2 regions of the Thioalkalivibrio thiocyanodenitrificans ARhD 1 genome follow, and region 1 is predicted to be linked to the other one. Evidence: predicted binding sites of a transcription regulator. Region 1 holds the regulator's gene; the other holds the start of a gene.

Region 1 (7,419 bases):
CACCTCCCGGGCGAGGCCGGGCAGCCGGTCGGGCCCCACGACCAGCAGGGCCACCAGCAGAATGATGAGGATTTCCCAGAAGCCGATGTCGAACATTAGCGTGCCCTGCCGCCATGAGATAGGAGCAGCGCCGCGCGCCGCTCACGCGCCAGGGGGGATCAGGCCTGGCGTTTCTCGTCCTTGGAGCCGGATTCCTTCTTGACCTCGGCGTCGATAACGCGTCCTTCCGTCTGGTCTTCCACTTCCCGGCGCTCGGCGTTGTCCCCGTTGCCGCCCTCTGCGTCGTCATCGCCATCGCCGTCCCGGACGGACTTGCGGAAGTTCTTGATGGCGCTGCCGATGTCGCCGCCCATGTTGCGCAGCTTCTTGGTGCCGAACAGAAGAATGACGATCACCAGAATGATCAGGAGCTGCCAGATGCTGATGCCACCGATACCCATGTGCTTTCTCCGAAATGTCTGCCTGTGTCCAGATTGCAGTGGTTATGTCTGCGCGGCCCGGCCGGCCTTCTCGTCGATACCCGAAACCCCGAAGCGCCGCCCCAGTTCGGCAAGCACGGCGTCCGGTCCCAGCCCCTGGTGCGCCAGCATGACCAGGCAATGGAACCACAGGTCCGCTGTCTCGTGGACCAGCTGTTCCCGGTTCCCGTTCTTGGCGGCCACCACGGTCTCGGTGGCCTCCTCTCCGACCTTCTTGAGGATGGCATCAAGGCCCTTGGCATACAGGCCGGCCACATAGGAACTGTCCGGGGGCGCCTGCTTGCGGCTCTCCAGCACCCTCGCCAATTCGTCAAGAATCCGGTCACTGTTCATTTGGTGCCACCGTACATCTCTTCGGGATCCTTCAACACCGGATCCACCACCCGCCAGCCCCCGTCCTCGTAGCGGTGGAAGAAGCAGTTGTGACGCCCCGTGTGACAGGCAATGCCGCCATGCTGCTCCACTTCCAGCAGCAGGGTATCCGCGTCGCAATCAAGCCGCATCTGCACCACCCGCTGAGTGTTGCCGGAACTCTCGCCCTTGTGCCAGAGGCGCCGGCGGGAGCGGGACCAGTACACGGCCTCCCCGGTGGCCAGAGTCCGCTCCAGGGACTCACGGTTCATCCAGGCAAGCATCAGGACCTTGCCCGTACCCGTCTCCTGGGCGATCACCGGTATCAGACCGTCCGCGTTCCAGTGAATCGTGTCTAGCCAGTCTTCGGACATGATACTCCCGCCCGGCCGGAAAAGCCGGAGTGTGCGACTTTATACGCTAATCATGAAAGTTTAAACCGCGCCGCCCCCGGGACGGCGGCAGGGACGCCGCCTTCAAAGGCGCACCTCGACCCCCCGATCCGCCATGAAGCGCTTGGCCTCGCCCACCGTGTGCTGGCCGAAGTGGAATATGCTGGCGGCCAATACTGCATCGGCGCGCCCGAGTGTCACCCCGTCGACCAGGTGCTGGAGGGTGCCCACGCCGCCGGAGGCGATCACGGGCACGCGTACCGCGTCGGACACGGCGCGGGTCAGCTCGATGTCAAAGCCCTGCTTGGTGCCGTCCCGGTCCATGCTGGTCAGCAGGATCTCGCCGGCACCGCAGGCCACCATGCGCCGGGCCCAGTCCACGGCGTCCAGCCCCGTGGGCTTGCGCCCGCCGTGGGTGAAGATCTCCCAGCGGGGCGCCTCGCCGGGTGCTGAGACCCGCTTGGCGTCGATGGCCACGACGATGCACTGCGAGCCCACCCGTTCGGCCGCCTCGCGCACGAAATCCGGGTTGAACACCGCGGCGGTATTGATGGACACCTTGTCGGCACCCGCGTTGAGCAGCCGGCGGATGTCCTCGACACGACGGATGCCGCCGCCGACGGTGAGCGGAATGAACACCTGGGACGCCACCTCCTCCACCACATGGACCATGGTCTCGCGATCGTCGCTGCTCGCGGTGATGTCCAGGAAGGTGATCTCGTCTGCGCCCTCGGCATCGTAGCGCCGGGCGATCTCCACCGGATCGCCCGCGTCGCGGATGTCCACGAAGTTGACCCCCTTGACCACACGGCCACGGTCCACGTCGAGACAGGGAATGATGCGTTTCGCGAGACTCATAAGGCGGATACGGGTTGAGGGATACAGGATGCGGTAGGGGGGCGGACCCGCCGCTCGCATCCCGCCCCCTATTGGTCGGCGACCTTCTGGGCCTCGGCAAGATCAATGGTGCCTTCATAGAGGGCGCGGCCGACGATCACCCCGTCGATGCCTTCCTCGCTGACCGCGCACAGGCGCCGGATATCCTCCAGATCGGTGACCCCGCCGGAGGCGATCACCGGCACATGCACCGCCTGGGCAAGTTTGACGGTGGCGTCCACGTTCACCCCCTGCATCATGCCGTCGCGGGAGATGTCGGTATAGACGATGGCGGCCACCCCGTCCTGCTCGAAGTGCATGGCCATGTCGACCACGTCGTGATTGGACAGCTTGGACCATCCGTCGATGGCCACCTTGCCGTCCTTCGCATCCAGGCCGACGATGATCCGCCCCGGGAATTCCAGGCACAGGTCATTGACGAAATGCGGCGCGCTCACCGCCTTGGTGCCGATGATCACCCACTGTACGCCGGCATCCAGGTAGACCTGCACTGTATCGTCGTCGCGGATGCCGCCGCCCACCTGCACGGGCAGATCCGGGTATTTCGCCACAATCTCGCTGATGATGCCGGCGTTACGCGGTTCACCGGAGACGGCACCGTCCAGATCCACCACGTGCAGACGCCGGGCCCCGGCATCCAGCCAGCGACCGGCCACTTCCACCGGGTCGTCGGAAAAAACGGTCGCATCATCCATCTTGCCCTGACGCAGACGCACGCACTTGCCGTCCTTGAGGTCAATGGCCGGTATCACCAACATGCCTGTTTCTCCCACGAAAGTCATGATGACCCCTTGCCATCCCAGCGCATGAAATTCCTGAGCAGGGTGAGCCCCGGGGCCGCACTCTTCTCGGGATGGCACTGAATGGCGAAGATGTTGTCCCTTGCGATGGCCGACGTAAAACGAATGCCATACTCGGTGGTGGCCGCCACCAGGGCTGGATCGCCGGCCTGCAGATGATAGCTGTGCACGAAATAGAAGCGGCTGTCCTGGGCGATATCGCGCCACAGGGGATGTTCCATGATCTGATGCACCTGGTTCCAGCCCATGTGGGGAATCTTCAGCCGGGGGCCACCCCCGGCCTCCTGCAGATCCTCTCCGAAAAATCGCACCTGGCCCGGGAGCACGCCCAGACACCGGGTGCCACCATTCTCCTCACTATAGTCCACCAGCACCTGCATGCCCATGCAGACGCCGAGAAAGGGGCGATCAGCGGCGGTGCGGCGCAGCGCCTCGTCGAGCCCCCGGGCGGTCAACGCGGCCATGCAGTCCCGTGCGGCCCCCTGGCCCGGAAAGACCACCCGTTCGGCATCCAGAATCACCTCGGGGCTGTCGGTCAGCGATACGCGGGTACCTGCCGGCGCCACGTGCTCCAGCGCCTTGACCACGGAGCGCACGTTGCCCATGCCGTAATCGACCACTGCCACGGTGTTCATTCTGCGAGGATCCGGGAATCTGCGATGACTGGATGGATGAGTCCGTGCGGGCCCTCTCAGAGGCTGCCCTTGGTGGAGGGCGTGGCCCCCGGGATACGCGGGTCCGCTTCCGCCGCCATGCGCAGCGCCCGGCCGAAGGCCTTGAAGACGGTCTCCGCCACATGATGGGCGTTCTGCCCGCGCAGATTGTCGATATGCAGCGTCACGGCAGCATGATTGACGAAGCCCTGGAAGAACTCGCCGAACAGGTCCACATCGAACTCGCCGATGCGCGCCCGGGGATAATCCACGTGGTATTCCAGGCCGGGACGGCCGGAGAAATCCACCACCACGCGGGACAGCGCCTCGTCCAGGGGCACGTAGGCGTGCCCGTAGCGGCGGATGCCCTTCCTGTCGCCCAGCGCCTTCGCCATGGCCTGACCCAGGGTGATTCCGATGTCCTCCACCGTGTGGTGGGCATCGATGTGCAGGTCCCCTTCGGCGTCGATCTCGAGGTCCATGACCCCGTGCCGGGCCACCTGGTCCAGCATGTGCTCCAGGAAGGGTACGCCCGTGCTGAACTGGCCCCGGCCCTGGCCATCCAGATTGACCCGGGCCCGGATCCGGGTTTCCAGGGTATCGCGGGAGACCTCGGCGATTCGCTTGGACATGGTGATGCAGGAAATCCGCAGGATTGTAACGGGTTGTCATCATAGCACAGGCGCCTGTGCTTACACGCCCTATCACTCCGGGACAGGTTGTGGGGATGTCAAGGCTCGGGTATCTTGAGTATGCGGCTGCCGTTGCGCCGCCCCAAGCCACGGGAACCGAGCGAATGCCATCCTCGAATATCGTCGACCTTCACGGACTCAAGCAGGCCTGCAGCGCTTGCAGCCTCCACGACCTGTGCATTCCCATGGGTATCACCAATGAGGAGCTCGAGTCCCTGGAGAAGATCATCAACCGGCGCCGGCCCCTGCACCGGGGCGACTACCTGTACCGTCCCGGCGACCGCATGGAGGCGCTCTATGCGGTGCGCTCAGGCTCGGTCAAGACCTCGGCCCTGAGCGACGACGGCCAGGAGCAGGTCACCGGCTTTCACCTGCCCGGAGAACTCCTGGGCCTGGACGCCATCAGCGAGGGGACACACCCGTGCGCCGCGCGCGCGCTGGAGACCACTTCCGTGTGCGAGATCCCCTTCGACCGCCTGGAGGAGCTCTCCGGCAGGGTGCCTGGTCTCCAGCGGCAGCTGTTTCGCATCATGAGTCGGGAGATCCAGACCGACGAGCACCTGATGACCCTTCTGGCCAAGAAATCCTCCGACGCGCGGCTGGCCGCCTTCCTGTTGAGCCTGTCCAGCCGCTTCGGGGAACGGGGTTTCTCCCGCCAGGAGTTCAACCTGACCATGTCACGCAACGACATCGCCAACTACCTGGGTCTGGCGGTGGAGACGGTCAGCCGGCTGTTCACCCGGTTCCAGGAGAGCGGCCTGCTGTCCGTGGACCGCAAGCTGGTGGAGATCCTGGACATGGACCGCATGCACCAGGTGGCCGGCGCCCAGAGCGTGGACGAACCCCACTCGGACAAGCATCGCGGATAAAGGCGATTCAAAGTTCAAAATTCAAGATTCAAGAGGGAGGCCCTTCCTTTTGAACTTTGAATTTTAAATCTTGAATCGCCTTCCTCACCCCTCGATCCAGAACGTGACCGGGCCGTCGTTCACGAGACTCACCTGCATGTGCGCGCCAAAGCGCCCGGCGGCCACCCCGGGATACACCTCGCGGGCCCGCGCCACCAGCGCCTCGAAGAGCATGCGCCCGGTGTCCGGGTCTGCGGCGGGCGTGAAACTGGCCCGCATGCCTTTGCGGGTGTCGGCGGCCAGGGTGAACTGGGGCACCAGCAGCAGGCCGCCTCCGACGTCGCGCAGGCTGAGGTTCATGCGCCCGGCCCCATCCTCGAACATCCGGTAACCCAGGATCCGTTCCAGCAGGCGCTCCGCCCGCGCCCCGGTATCGCCCCGCCGCACCCCCACCAGTGCCAGCACACCCGGACCGATCTCGCCCACCGTTTCGCCTTCCACCCGCACCGACGCCCCGGTCACCCGCTGCAACAGGCCGATCAAGCCAGGCGCTCCGCCAATGCATCGGTGGCCCGGATCAGGGCGTCCACGATCCCCGGCTCGCCGGCGGAATGTCCGGCATCGGCGATGATCTCGAACCCGGCCCGGGGCCAGACCCGATGCAGGGCGTGGGCCTGATCCAGGGGACACACCACGTCGTAGCGGCCATGCACGATGGTGCCGGGGATATCCGCCAGGCGATGGGCGTCGCGCAACAGTTGATCCGGTTCCAGGAAGGCATCGTTCATGAAGTAGTGACACTCGATCCGGGCCAGGCTGAGCGCCACGTGGGGATCCTGGAAATGGGCAACCACCGACGGGTTGGGCAGCAGGGTGGCCGTGCGACCCTCCCACTCCGACCACGCCTTGGCCGCCGCCATCCGGGCCACCTCGTCCTGCCCCGTCAGGCGCCGGTAGTAGGCGGCGACCATGTCATCGCGCTCCGCCTCGGGAATGGGCGCCAGGTAGTCGTCCCAGTAGTCCGGAAACAGCCGGCCGGCACCGTCCTGGTAGAACCAGCGGATGTCCCGGGGGCGGCACAGGAAGATGCCCCGCAGCACCAGCCCCAGCACCCGCTCGGGATGGGCCTCTGCATAGGCCAGCGCCAGGGTGGAACCCCAGGAACCCCCGAAGACCACCCAGCGATCGATGCCCAGGTGCTCCCGGATGCACTCCATGTCCGCCACCAGGTGCGCCGTGGTGTTGCCCTCGAGCGCCGCATGCGGCCGGGAGTGCCCGCATCCCCGCTGGTCGAACAGCACGATCCGGTAGCGGGCGGGATCGAAGAAACGCCGGTGCCAGGGCTCGCACCCGGACCCGGGACCGCCATGGAGGAACACCACGGGGAGGCCGCCGGCGTTGCCGCAGGTCTCCAGATGCAAGCGGTGGATGTCATCCACCGCCAGGGTTTCGACGCGGTGCGGTTCGATGGGCGGATAGAGGCTCTTCATGGCTGATTCCGGCAACAGGGATGATCGTCCCGCCCGAAGGCAGAGTTTCGCCTTCGAACCGGCAAGGGATCTCCATCATAGCCTCTCGAACCCCTACATCTCACCACCCCGTGACGCCGACCACCCGACGGGCTGCGCCGCCACGCCCCGTGGCAAGCGGTGGCCGGACAGGAGCCGATCCGGGCTCACCCCGGCGCGAGCGTAGGCGGAATCCTACAACCAAATGTGGACCAACCTCACAATTACCCGGTTTCTCCGGCTTTCGCGGGTATGGCGGATGGCGGATCATCTTCATGGAAGCCACGGAGGGAGGGTCCAGGAGACCCGGACAGTCATCGGCAGGACGCCGGCGTCCGGTCGTGGCAGGACGTCACCAGGGAGCTTCATATCACCAATGGGCCAGGATGGCCTGGCCCCGGCGCCAGGAAGGTGCCGGGGTTTTTTTTGCCCGTCAGATTCCCAGCCATGCATCGAGGATGCCGTGGGCATCGTCCACCCCCTCGCGCCTGAGGGCGGAGAATGGCTGGACGGTCGCCTCGATACCGGCCTCGCCCAGGGCGTCGGCCACTGCCCGGGCGGTATCCATGGCCGGACCCCGGCGCAGTTTGTCGGCCTTGGTCAGCAGAACATGCACGGGCAGATGCCGCTCGGCAGCCCAGCCGAGCATCTCCCAGTCCTGTGCCGTCAGCGGACGACGGATATCCATCACCACCACCAGCCCCGCCAGGCTTTGCCGCTCACCCAGATAGCGCGACATGAGCCGCTGCCAGGCCGCGCGCATGGCGGCCGGCACCTTCGCGTAACCGTAGCCCGGCAG
Region 2 (7,419 bases), 2.1 Mb from region 1:
GTTGAACACCGATACCCCCACGATGTCCGCGGGCAGCAGGTCACTGGTGAACTGGATGCGCTGGAACTGGAGTCCCAGAGTGCGGGCCAGCGCATGGGCCAGTGTGGTCTTGCCGACACCCGGATGATCCTCCAGCAACAGATGTCCCCGGGCCAGCAGGCACGCCAGGGCCAGCCTGATCGGGCGCGGCTTGCCCAGGATGACGCTGCCCACCTGGTCCATGACCTGCTGAAAGAGCGACGGGCTTCCGGAAACTTGGGGCAGGGGCAAAAGAGGCATGGGTTGTTCCGGTTTGCGGCCGCCGACGGCCGGTGCAGACAGGGGAATTCCAGTGATGTTCATTGAAGATACCAGCGGGGTCCCCCTGCGGCAAACACGGACATCATGGGGTTATGGAGCGCGGCAATGGCCCCGGAGCATTGCGCGGCATGAAGCCCCGTTTCAGTCCCGAAGTCGCTTCATCCAGAAGGTCATGGACTTGGGCGATTCCCGGTCTTCGTCCAGATCCTGCCAGGAAAAACTGGCCTTGAGGGCCGGCTGGCGGCGGTAGCCGCGTTTCTCCCAGAAGCGGTCCAGGGGCTGGTAGCCGGTGGAGCGGCGGGGATGGTCAAGGGGGCGGTCCACGGCGCAGAAGCAGGTAAGATCGAACCGGCCCAGGGAGCGTGCATGATCTTCCCGCTCATGAAAGAAACGCACTCCGAGGCCGCGACCCCGGTATTCCGGGAGCAGCACGGATTCCCCGAAATAGAAGATGCGATCCACATCCATGGCTTGCTCGCGAAAGGGTGCGATCACGTTGTACGTTTCGTCCGCCAGCGGCAGACCCGTGGAGGCGCCGACGATGCGCGCTCCGTCGAATACCAGCACCATGACACTGTCGGCCGAGTCAGTGTAGGTTCTCAGGTAGCGTTCCTCATAGGCGGCGTCGCCATCGTAGAGGTAGGGGAATTCACGAAACACGGTGATGCGCAGGCGGGCCAGCTCCGGCAGGTACCCGGATACCTGTGCTCCGGTGAATCGCTTGACGGAGAGTGTCCGGCTCATGGGTGTCGGGGAGGATGCGCGCGGGATGAAAAGCGGGGCCAAGTGTGGCAAGTTTGCCGGGAGGTTTCAACGTCACACGTGATTTCACGGGGCACGCGCCTGTGTCCGCGACCATTGCCGGAGGGCACGACGCTTGGTCACCTCGCACGCCCGACTTTCGTGGGAAGAATCCGGTGCCGGGATGACGCTGCGCCTGGGCGGGCGGCTGGATGCCCACACCGTGTCCGATATCTGGAACGAAGCGCTCAACGGTCTGGGTGCGCACGCCGGGCGCCCGGTGTGCATCGATACGGGCGCCGTGGAGTACTGTGACGGCGCCGGTGTCGCGCTGCTGATGGATCTGTTGCGTCAGCCGCGGTTGCCCGAGGCCGGCGTGAGTCTGGGCGAAACGCCGGAGGCCGTGCAACGCATGCTTGCGCCGTTTCAGGCCGGGGATTTTGCCGACAGGCTCGAGGCATCGCGCCCCGTACGCCCGGGGCTGCGCCGGCTTCTGGCCAATGGTCTCTATGAACTGGGCCTTCACCTCTACCAGCAGGTGACCTTCATCGGCGAGGCCACCACCGCGCTGTTCCATGCGGCGCGTCATCCCAGGCAGGTTCGCTGGCGCGATGCCCTGGATATCGCCCAGGAAGCGGGTGCCAATGCGCTGCCCATCGTCATGCTCATCGCTTTCCTCATGGGGGTGATCCTGGCCTATCAGTCGGCGGTGGCGATGCGCCAGTTCGGCGCCGAGATCTTCGTGGCCAATCTGGTGGCCCTGTCGCTGTTTCGCGAGCTTGGGCCGCTCATGACCGCGATCATCCTGGCCGGCCGCTCCGGCGCCGCATTCGCCGCGGAGATCGGTACCATGAAGGTCAACGAGGAGATCAACGCGTTGACCACCATGGGATTGGATCCGGTACGTTTCCTGGTGGTCACCCGGGTACTGGCCGCCGTCGCGGTCATGCCCCTGCTGACCATCGTGGCGGATCTTGTGGGACTCGTGGGCGGCGCGGTCGTGATGCTGACCTTCGACATCCCGCTGGTAACGTATTTCAATCAGGTGACCAGCGCGGTTTCGCTGGGTGATTTCCTGGGCGGGCTTTTCAAGGCCACGGTGTTCGGATTGCTGGTGGCGGGCGTCGGTTGTCTGCGCGGACTGGAGACGCGCAGCGGTGCCGCCGCGGTGGGGATCTCCACAACCCGGGCCGTGGTGAGTGCTATCATCCTTATCGTCATGGCGGACGGCCTGTTCGCGGTGATGTACTTCCACCTGGGGATCTGATGACTGCGTCCTTGGCTGACATACAGGCGCCGGAGGGTTCGGACGGGGAGACGTCGGACGACATCATCCGCGTACAGGATCTGACCATAGGGTTCGACGGCGTTCCCCTGCTGGAGCATCTGAGTTTCGGTGTCAGGCGCGGCGAGGTGTTCGTGATACTGGGCGGTTCCGGCAGCGGCAAGAGTACGCTTCTCAAGCACATGATCGGCCTGTATGAGCCCATGTCCGGGCGGATCATCATCGACGGACAGGACATGGCGGCCGCCCATGGTGAGGTGCGCATGGCCCTGTTGCGCAAGCTCGGGGTGGCCTATCAATCGGGCGCCCTGTTCGGCTCCATGTCCCTGCTGGAAAACATCTGTCTGCCTCTGGAGGCGCACACGCGGCTCGACCACGATGCCCGGGAACTGGTGGCGCGCATGAAGCTGCGTCTGGTGGGTCTTTCGGGCTTCGAGAATCATCTGCCTTCGGAGTTGTCCGGCGGCATGCAGAAACGGGCCGCCATCGCCAGGGCCATGGCCCTGGACCCCATGGTGCTGTTTCTCGACGAGCCGTCCGCGGGACTGGATCCGGTCACATCCGCCGATCTGGATCAGCTGATCCTGCGGCTGTCTTCGATCCTGGGCATGACCTTCGTGGTGGTCAGCCACGAGATGGCCAGCGTCCACATCATCGCGGATCGGGTGATCATGCTGGATCCGGAAAGCCGGGGCATCATCGCCAAGGGGGAACCCGGCTGGCTGCGTGAGCATGCCCGCCATCCCAGGGTCCGGCGCTTCTTCCACCGCCAGGCATCGGAGGCGGCATGAAGCGTCTGTACCGGTTCGTTAAGGGGCAGTCCGCATGAAGACCCGGGCCGGTTATTTCCGTCTGGGGTTGTTCATCGTGATCGCCCTGGGCACCGGCATCCTGGTCCTGCTGCTGCTCGGGATCGGCAACCTCTTCCGCCCCAGTGTGATCATGGAGACCTACTTCGACGGGTCCGTCCAGGGCCTCGATGTGGGTGCCCCGGTCAAGCTGCGCGGCGTGACCATCGGCGAGGTCAGCCGGATCGGTTTTACCCACGGATACTATCAGCAGGATCTGCCTGTCACCGAGCGATACCAGTACGTGATGGTCGAGGCCGTGATCCGGGCGGACCGGATCGGCGCGAGCGGGCGGCTGCCCACGCCGGAGATGGTTCAGACCATGGTCGACCGGGGCCTGCGCGTGCGCATGACCCCGCAGGGCGTGACGGGGATCAATTTCCTGGAGTTGGATTTCATGGATCCGGCGATGCAGATTCCGGTCACCATCGACTGGGTGCCGGAGAACATCTATGTGCCGTCCGCGCCGGGTACCGTGACCCAGTTCATCGAGTACGCCGATCGTATCGGCCGGCGCCTGGATCAACTGGACGTGGAGGGGGTGGTGGATAATCTGAACCGGGTGCTCGGCAGTTTGGAAACGGCCATTGGTGCCCTGGAGGTCTCGCGCATCAACGAGGAGCTGATCGCCGTGCTGACCGGTTCCCGGGCCGCCGTCCGCCGCCTCGACGATCTCTTGTCGTCGCCCCTGTTGGCCGATGTGCCAAGGGATCTGGGTGTGGCGGCGGCAAACCTGCGCGCGCTCTCCGAGAGTCCGCGATTCGACGAAAGCATGAATGCTCTGGAACGGGCCATGGAGAGTATCGAACGTACGGCCACCGGACTGGAGGGGACCATGCTGGGTCACGAGCACGATCTGGTCATTATCCTGGACAACCTGCGGGTCATGTCCGAACGGTTGCGGGACCTGAGTGAGGAGGCGGCCATGTATCCCGGGATTCTGCTGGGCAGCCCGCCGGTGCGCCGAGAGGATACGGCCCGATGACCAGGGTGCAGTCCTGGTTCCGGAACATGGGGTTCGTGCTGACGGTCCTTTCCATGAGCGCCTGTTCCATTGCCGTGAATCTGCAGCGCCCCGTGCCGGAGAAGCAGCACTTTATCCTGGATGTACAGCGTACCGCAGCCACGGCGCATGGTCCGGACGGGTCCAGACTGGTACTTGGACCCGTGCGGGTCGCCCCCGAGTTCGAAAGCCGTGCCTTTGTCTACCAAGTGGAGGCGCAGCGTTACGAGAGCGATTTCTATCATCTCTGGCTGACCAGTCCCCGGGACCAGGTGTCGAGGGTGGTCACGGAGTGGTTCCAGGAGAGCGGGGTGTTCCGGGAAGTCGTGCCTCCCGCGCTGTCGGGTGCCGCGGATTACCGGCTCGACCTGTCGGTGACGCGCCTGTACTGGGACCTGCGGGATCCCGGTGAGCCGGTGGCACACCTGACCGTCCGTGCCCATCTGTCCGCCGGATTGCGGCCGGAACGGGACGTTCGGCTGAGCACGCGCGTCGAGGCCGGCGAGCGGGCGGCATCGGCGGCGGCACAGGACAGGGTGACGGCCATGTCGCGGGCCTTCTCGCGGGCGCTGGCTGAGCTGGAAGTCGAGGTCGCCCGGGCGGTTGGCGGGCAGCCGGCCTCAGGACCGTGAGTCGTCGGGCTCGGAAGGTGCATCCTGCGGGACGAGCTTCAGGCTCACCACCGGGGACTCATCCTCGGGCCCGGCATCGGCCACCGGACCGGACAGAGCCTCCCCCGGACGGTGGGCACGTACCAGGCGCGGACCCAGGCGCAGCGTGACGCTTTCTGACTGACCTTCCCGGGCGTGGGCCAGGGCTCGTTCCGCGATCTCGTGGAGTTCCTCCGCAGTCACGTCGACAATGACGTTCATCTGCTCGATGGCCCAGGAGAGGTCCTCCTCGCGTGGTGCTGTCTGCGGCGGTTCGCCCTCGTGATGGGGGTAGAGCAGTGCGACCGGATAGCGGCGCCACCGGAAGGGGTAGTTGGCCGCCACCGCGGCCGTGAACAGGATCAGTACGTTGAACATGATCGGCGCCACCACGAAGAGGTAGCCCATACCGTAGACGGTGCTGCCGCCCAGGGCCGCGGCGAGCGCTGTCGCCCCGCCGGGCGCATGGACGCAACGGAAGAGTTGCATCATCCCGATGGAGAGCCCCACGGCCAGAGCCGCTGCGAGCGCCGGCTGGGGAAGCAGCACGGCGCAGGTCACGCCGGTCAGGCCGGAGATCAGATGTCCGCCGAACAGGGGCCAGGGTTGCGACATGCTTCCATGAGGTACGGCAAACAACAGCACTGCGGAGGATCCCATGGACGCCGCCACGAAAAGCACCGCAAGACCCTCAAGAAACCAGACGCTTACCACGTAGACCAGCAGAATCCCCAGCGTGGCGCTCAGGGCGGATACGAGGATCTCGGTCCAGCCCACGGCATTGGTGCTGGAGCCCAGCAGGCGCAGTCTGCGGATGAAGGACGGGTTTGATTGCATGGGCGCAACCCCTTTCAACGACGATCAACGGCCGCGCCGCGGCAGTGGTCTGGAACACGCGGCCTGGGAATTTGTCCAGGGAATACAATGATGTACATAAAGTACATGATTCCATGCCGACCGTCCATGGCCGGGTGATCACCCGCACCCGATGGCAGACTCGGCGGAGATGGCGCGGCCCTGCTACTGGCTGCCGCGCCCTGACGGTTTTTGGAAGAGAGCCGGTTTGGGCAGGAAGGTTTGCCTTACATGCACCCGGCTGTCAAACAGCACGAAAATGGGCTTTTAAGCCCCTGATTTTATGCGAATATGGTGGAGCGGATGGGAGTCGAACCCACGACCTCAGCAGTGCGATTGCTGCGCTCTCCCAACTGAGCTACCGCCCCATAAGCAGCGCATTGTACAAGGGCCCTCATGCCACGGCTAGCCCGGATGTGAGTGGCGGTCGCCCGGGCTTTGCCATCGACGAGGCGCCGTATCGTATTGTGACCGGAGCGGTCAGTTGCAGGATCCCGCTCCCGTGGGCGATATGCCAATGCATGGCCATCGCCCGGAGGACCGGGCTCCTACCGGGGGTCAGGTTTCGCCGGCGCTCAGGATCAAGCCCCCCAATGGGGGCAGGGTGAGCACGATGGAATGGGGGTGTCCCATCCAGGGGATGTCCTCGCTGTGGGCGGCGGGATTGCCCGCGTTGCTGCCCCCATAGTGTTCGGAGTCGGAATTGAGGAGCACCCGATAGGTGCCCGGCCGGGGTACGCCGATCCGATAGCCCTCGCGGGGGACAGGGGTGAAATTCAGGGCCACGATGACCAGATCGTCGTCCGCCCTGCGCAGGAAACTCAGCACCGATTGTGCCGCGTCGTGACAGTCGATCCACTCGAATCCCGGCCAGTCGAAATCGAGCCGGTGCAGGGCGGGGACCTCGCGGTAGAGGCGGTTGAGGTCCGAGACCAGGGCTCCGATGCCCTGGTGCGGCGGGAAGTCCAGCAGATACCAGTCCAACTGGCCGGCTGCATCCCATTCATCGCCCTGGCCGAACTCGGAACCCATGAACAGCAGCTTCTTGCCCGGGTAGGCCCACATGTAGGTATAGAGGAGGCGCAGATTGGCGAAGCGTTGCCATTCGTCGCCCGGCATCCGGTAGAGCAGGGAGCGCTTGCCGTGCACCACCTCGTCATGAGAGAAGGGCAGGACAAAGTTTTCCGTGAAGGCGTACAGCAGGCCGAAGGTGAGCTGGTCGTGATGGAAGTGCCGATGTATCGGATCCTTCCCGAAGTACTCCAGGGTGTCGTGCATCCAGCCCATGTTCCACTTCATGGAGAATCCCAGGCCGCCCAGCCAGGTGGGCCGTGTCACCTGGGGCCATGAGGTGGATTCCTCCGCGACGATCAGTGCGCCGGGATGCTGTCCCTGCACCACGTTGTTCAGTTCCCGGATGAAATCGATGGCCTCCAGGTTCTCGTTGCCCCCGTAGCGGTTCGGCTCCCACTCCCCCGCTTCGCGGGAATAGTCCAGGTAGAGCATGGAGGCCACCGCATCCACCCGCAGGCCGTCGATGTGGAATTCCTCCACCCAGTACAGGGCACTGGAGACGAGAAAGTTCCGGACCTCGTTCCTGCCGTAGTTGAAGATCAGGGTCCCCCACTCACGGTGTTCGCCCTTGCGGGGGTCCTCATGCTCGTAGAGGGCCGAGCCGTCGAAGCGGGCCAGGGCATGGCGGTCTTTGGGGAAATGGCCGGGCGCCCAGTCGAGCAG

The links. Region 1 encodes FNR, which switches genes on or off when oxygen is low (the NO sensors DNR and NnrR bind a similar motif). Its sites were predicted from a motif close to TTGATNTANATCAA; they were not measured.
Region 2: the regulator FNR is predicted to act here: its motif matches at 5,752-5,765, upstream of THITHI_RS18305 (HPP family protein).

What each region holds. Positions count from the first base shown of each region.
Region 1 covers NZ_KB900536.1:2,541,143-2,548,561, reverse strand. The annotation lists gene tatB (Sec-independent protein translocase protein TatB) at 1-96, opposite strand, end outside; gene tatA (twin-arginine translocase TatA/TatE family subunit) at 159-440, opposite strand; gene THITHI_RS0112135 (phosphoribosyl-ATP diphosphatase) at 483-812, opposite strand; gene hisI (phosphoribosyl-AMP cyclohydrolase) at 809-1,204, opposite strand; gene hisF (imidazole glycerol phosphate synthase subunit HisF) at 1,307-2,080, opposite strand; gene hisA (1-(5-phosphoribosyl)-5-[(5-phosphoribosylamino)methylideneamino]imidazole-4-carboxamide isomerase) at 2,149-2,877, opposite strand; gene hisH (imidazole glycerol phosphate synthase subunit HisH) at 2,898-3,554, opposite strand; gene hisB (imidazoleglycerol-phosphate dehydratase HisB) at 3,611-4,204, opposite strand; gene fnr (fumarate/nitrate reduction transcriptional regulator Fnr) at 4,369-5,133, shown strand; gene dtd (D-aminoacyl-tRNA deacylase) at 5,218-5,655, opposite strand; gene pip (prolyl aminopeptidase) at 5,652-6,602, opposite strand; gene yihA (ribosome biogenesis GTP-binding protein YihA/YsxC) at 7,054-7,419, opposite strand, start outside.
Region 2 covers NZ_KB900536.1:445,775-453,193, forward strand. The annotation lists gene THITHI_RS0101985 (AAA family ATPase) at 1-279, opposite strand, end outside; gene THITHI_RS0101990 (GNAT family N-acetyltransferase) at 442-1,044, opposite strand; gene THITHI_RS0101995 (ABC transporter permease) at 1,226-2,308, shown strand; gene THITHI_RS0102000 (ABC transporter ATP-binding protein) at 2,308-3,117, shown strand; gene THITHI_RS0102005 (MlaD family protein) at 3,152-4,159, shown strand; gene THITHI_RS0102010 (ABC-type transport auxiliary lipoprotein family protein) at 4,156-4,809, shown strand; gene THITHI_RS18305 (HPP family protein) at 4,798-5,664, opposite strand; tRNA gene THITHI_RS0102020 (tRNA-Ala) at 5,975-6,050, opposite strand; gene glgB (1,4-alpha-glucan branching protein GlgB) at 6,241-7,419, opposite strand, start outside.